DNA from 2 places in the Chromohalobacter sp. genome. Region 2 is predicted to be linked to the other one. Evidence: predicted binding sites of a transcription regulator. Region 2 holds the regulator's gene; the other holds the start of a gene.
What was found. The regulator FliA, encoded in region 2, starts transcription of late flagellar genes. The targets are predictions, from matches to a motif close to CTAAAGTTNNNNNNNNNNCNGCCGATA.

Region 1 (2,394 bases), on a different contig from region 2:
ACCAGCAGCCCGAGAAACAGCCAGATGATGCCGCCGACGAACGCACGCCTCACCAGCGCTCGGATGCCTCGATAGAGCATCCAGATGCCGATGACGAGCACGACCAGGTTGATGAGCGAGGGGTTGACGCCCAGCGAGCGGGCGAGGCCGTCGAAGAAGCGGTCGATGGCGACCCACAGCCCCGCGAACAGGGTGGAGAATGCGTCGACGACGATGCGCAAGGCATCGCCCAGGAACTCGCCGAGCCAGTGGAAGAATCTATCGATCTGCATGTCACATCCTTTTTGTGAGCGTGCTTGCGTGCGCGAGGCGCCTCATGCGCCATCCGGCGCGGGTCGTGCCATTCTATGCGGCAACGGCACGAGATGGCAGGGGGCACTCGGTGCAGCGGAGCGACCTGTTTACCCGGAGATTTGACGACGAGTCTCGTGGCGTCTAAAAATAATAAGTGAAGGCTTATTCAGTCTTCTTTCACTCAACGAGAGACAGCTCGATATGTCACCGATACAGGCCATGTGGGCAGGCAACGACTACGCAGTCATGAATCATGACCTGCGAGCCCCTGCCTGTCCGTGTGCCATCGACTGAGCTCTTCACTGGCCGCGGATCCTACCGCGGCTAGACTCGATCACCCTCTCGATTGTGTTTCCCGCCAGGATCCCGGCCTCGATCAGGAGACCGTGTGATGACTTTGTGGGAAATCCTTCGGGGAATGAAAAAAGCTGCGATTCAGCACCGCCGTAATCGGCAGACCTTCGATGACTTGGCACACTTGGATGCGCGTCTGCTGCGCGACATGGGGTTGTCTCGTGAGGGTGGTGTGGTGCGTCCGCTCGAGCCACTGGCCTTTCAACTCGAAAAGGGTAATGGTGCGCCGATGACGGGAATGCCTGCGCCAGGGGCGCGTCGCTCGCAAGCGGATTACTGTCCCCATTGCGGAGAAGCGCTGACGTAGCCTTGGCCGCGACTGTCCTGAGACGGTCGCGGCCAGTGCCATCGATCGCAAGGTGGAAAATGAAGGCAAGGTGGCCTTTATGCTTTTCCTCTTGCATGCTGAAAGTGCCGTGCGTTGGCTGTTGGTGGTGGGCGATGCAAGTTTTCTGCGCCCTAGCCGATAACAATAGGGCGCAACGCGCATTCATTCACTTGAAGGGGAAGTTTCATGGATACTGCCGTGAACGCTGCCGTGGGCACTGCGATGGCGCTGCAACAGCACAACGCCGATCAGCAGTCGCAGATGAGCCTGATCAAGGAGTCGTTGAATAATCAGGCGTCCCACGTGTCGCAGCTGATGGAATCCGTGTCACCGCAGCAGTCGCTTGCGACGACCGGCACCGTAGGCACGCAGATCAACACCTACGCCTGAACGTCGAAAATGCAGCGCGAAACGATGCCGTGGCCTCGCGCCACGGCATTTTTCTGCGCGCCGTCCTGCCTAGCCCTTGTAGCGTGACACGGTCTCCATGGCAGCCTGTCGCAACAGGCTGATATCGATACCCACGGCAATGAAGTCGAATCCCCATTGCGCATAGCGTCGGGCGTCCGCTTCGGCTGGCGCCAGAATGCCGGCCGCCTTGCCGGCGGCATGGGTCGCGTCCAGGGTATGCCGAATCATCGCCTGGACCTCGGGGTGAGTGGGGTCGCCGATGTGCCCGGTCTCCGTCGAGAGATCGAACGGGCCCACGAAGATGGCGTCGACCCCTGGCGTGGCGGCGATGGCCTCGGCGTTGTCGACCCCGCTGCGCGACTCCACCTGCACGATCAGGCATAACTCCTCATGCGCCTGGGCCATGTAGTCCTCGACGGCGCCCCAGCGCGTGGCGCGGGTCAGCCCGCCGCCCACGCCACGAAAGCCATGCGGCGGGTAGCGCGTGGCGGCGACCAGCTGCGCGGCCTGCTCGGCGGTATCGACCATGGGAATCATCAGCGTCTGGGTGCCGATGTCGAGCAGCTGCTTTATCAACGCCGGGTCGTGATTCACGGTGCGCACGACCGGTGCGCAAGGATAGGCGGCAAGCGCCTGCAGTTGCGCCAGGGTGGTCGGTACGATGTTGGGTGCATGCTCGCCATCGATCAACAGCCAGTCGAAGCCGGTGGTGGCCAGAATCTCCGCGGCGTAGCCGGTGGCGAAGCCGGCCCAGCAGCCGTAGCGGGTATCGCCGTCGAGCGCGGCCTTGAAGGGGTTGCGGGGCAGTTGCATGGCATGTGTCCTGGTCGATAGATGACTATTGCATACAAAGAACGTAACAGGCTTCCTGTCACCCGACCATTGCACCAGTGTCTAATGGCCCTCCTCACGGGGAGGCGGCGGGATACGAGGGCACCGGGCGATGCTCGAGCACTCGACGCAGGACGAAGCTCGAGTGCGCGCCAGTGACGCCTTCGATGCGGGTG
Region 2 (2,394 bases):
GAGTGAGGACGGCGATGAACGATCAAGCAGCGGGCCTGCGCGCCTACGCCAGTCAACGTCGCGACAAGGCCAGCCTGGTGACCATCGGGCGGCCCACGCCCCAGGCGGTGAATGCCACCTGCGAACGTCTTTCGGCACTCAGTGGCCTGGCCTGGGAGACGCTTCCCCTGGCGCTGGGCGAGGTGTCATCGGCGCAACGTTCCTCTCCGTACTGGGGGGTCGGCGTGGCGCCGGGGGCGGAAGGGTTGCAGGGCGCTTATCGCGACCTCAAGCAATGGTCCCAGCGCGAGCGCCTGCCTCCCCTGTTGATCATCCGCGACCCGGCGGCCTCCCAGGACATGCCGCTGGATAACCTGGTGGACGCGGCACGGCGTTTTCTAGGAATCAAGCTGTTCACCGACCCGGCCGACTGGCTGGCCCAGACCTTGCCCATGACCGAGTCCGGTGGCACGAGATGACGTGGTCGACGTCGCCCAGGAGCCGGTGTCGCCAGGGCGGGAGTCGCTTGATGGCGATCTTTACCCTAATGATGGGCATGCTGGCGTTGCCGGGCATGAACGCTGCCCCCGCTCTTGCGGCGGAGGCCGGCAGCTGGGCGGTAACCCTGCCGCGCGGCCCGTTGCTGACGACGCCGGGGCGCTCGGAATCCACCCCCGAATTGCGTTCGCCGGCGCCGGAGAACGTCGACGGAGGACGTATCACCCGGATCTCCTGGCGCTATGAAGTATCCGACGACCGGCACGCGGTACGTGCCTGGCTCTGTCATCCCCGACGTTGCGTGGCACTGGCGTCGGGGCGTGGCGGTACCCGGCGTTTCGAGGGGCTGCCGGCCGATGTGCCGTTCGTGTTGCGTTTCCGACGTGATGAAACGGCATCTTCGAGCATCCGGATTGGCCGGGTGCAGTTGATCGTGAACTACCGATGAGCCTGGGCGAGCAGGGCAAAATCGGGAAAAGGCCCCTCAAGCGGTGGTTATTCCCGCCTTGTGAGGTGACCCGTAACCTCAATAATGGCATGCGGGAGCGTCGCGCTACGCGCCGATCCGAACATCCGAGGCGAAAGTGATGTATACGGCACAGGGCAAAATCGACCAACATGCACTGCTCGAGCAATACATGCCGCTGGTCAGGCGTCATGCGTTGGCGCTACAGGTGCGTCTGCCGGCCAGTGTCGAACTCGACGATCTCATTCAAGCCGGCATGGTGGGCTTGCTCGATGCGCTGGAGCGTTTCGATGCCACGCAAGGGGCGAGCTTCTCCACCTTTGCCAATCAGCGTGTGCGTGGTGCGATGATCGATGAGTTGCGCAGTCGTGACTGGATGCCGCGCAGCGTGCGGCGCAGCGCGCGTGCCCTGGATCAGGCGGTGCACAAGCTCGAGCAGACCCTGGGGCGCGCCCCGGACGAGCGCGAGATCGCCAACGCGCTGGGGATGAGTGTCGAGGAATATCACCAGTTGCTGCTGGATGCCAACAACGGCTACCTTCTGGGATTCGACGACGTCGTATCCGAGCTGGGCGAGCCCCCTGGTGGCGACACGGCGCCGGCCACCCCCCACGATGCCTTGCTGCAAGGCGATGCGCGCACGCATCTCGTCGCGGCCATCGAACACCTGCCCGAGCGCGAAAAACTCTTGCTGGGCCTTTATTACCAGGAAGAGCTCAACCTCAAGGAAATCGGTGCCGTGCTGGGCGTCAGCGAATCGCGGGTTTGTCAGTTGCATAGCCAGGCGGTCGCCAGGCTGCGTTCCCGGCTGGCGGCCTAGTGGCATCGCCCTCGTAGGTCGCCGGTGCGGTGCCAGGGTATTTCTACCGCAAGGCGCAGCCGTCGTCACCCTTCTTCGTCACTCTTCTTCGTCACGTGCCGTAGGCGTTGCGGCGTTTAGCATGACGGTACGATTGCGCCCATACTCCTTGGCTTCATAAAGCGCTTCGTCGGCTCGTTCGAACATGCTGTCCTCGTCCAGGCCGGGAGCGTAATAAGTCGCGCCGATACTGATCGTGAGCGCGAGTTCATTGCCGTCGTCGAGCGTCACGGGGGTGGCGGCGACGGTCCGCCGAATACGTTCGGCGACTTCCACGACCCGATGCTCGGGAATCGCCATCAGCATGCAAAATTCCTCGCCGCCATAGCGTGCCACGGCATCGTCGTCACGGAGTTGCTCGGTGAGCCGGGTGGCGACGATCCTGAGAGCTTCATCGCCTAACTGGTGACCGTAGGTATCGTTGATATCCTTGAAATGGTCGATATCGGCGATGAGCAACGCGAAGGGGGCGCCGCGCTCGGCCTCGACCATGAACTCGTCGATGGCCTGCTTGAAACCGAAGCGGTTGAGCAGGCCGGTCAGGGCATCCTGGCTGATCATTTCCTCGGCCTTGGCAAGCTTGCGCGTGACC

Region 1: the regulator FliA is predicted to act here: its motif matches at 1,091-1,117, upstream of ABGX75_RS09605 (putative motility protein).

What each region holds. Positions count from the first base shown of each region.
Region 1 is NZ_JBDOOX010000011.1:37,181-39,574, reverse strand. It holds gene ABGX75_RS09615 (hypothetical protein) at 1-272, opposite strand, end outside; gene ABGX75_RS09610 (DUF1127 domain-containing protein) at 686-955, shown strand; gene ABGX75_RS09605 (putative motility protein) at 1,163-1,366, shown strand; gene ABGX75_RS09600 (HpcH/HpaI aldolase/citrate lyase family protein) at 1,436-2,200, opposite strand; gene ABGX75_RS09595 (Lrp/AsnC family transcriptional regulator) at 2,295-2,394, opposite strand, start outside.
Region 2 is NZ_JBDOOX010000012.1:338,775-341,168, forward strand. It holds gene flhF (flagellar biosynthesis protein FlhF) at 1-6, shown strand, start outside; gene ABGX75_RS11460 (hypothetical protein) at 15-458, shown strand; gene ABGX75_RS11465 (flagellar protein FlhE) at 509-925, shown strand; gene ABGX75_RS11470 (RNA polymerase sigma factor FliA) at 1,065-1,763, shown strand; gene ABGX75_RS11475 (diguanylate cyclase) at 1,842-2,394, opposite strand, start outside.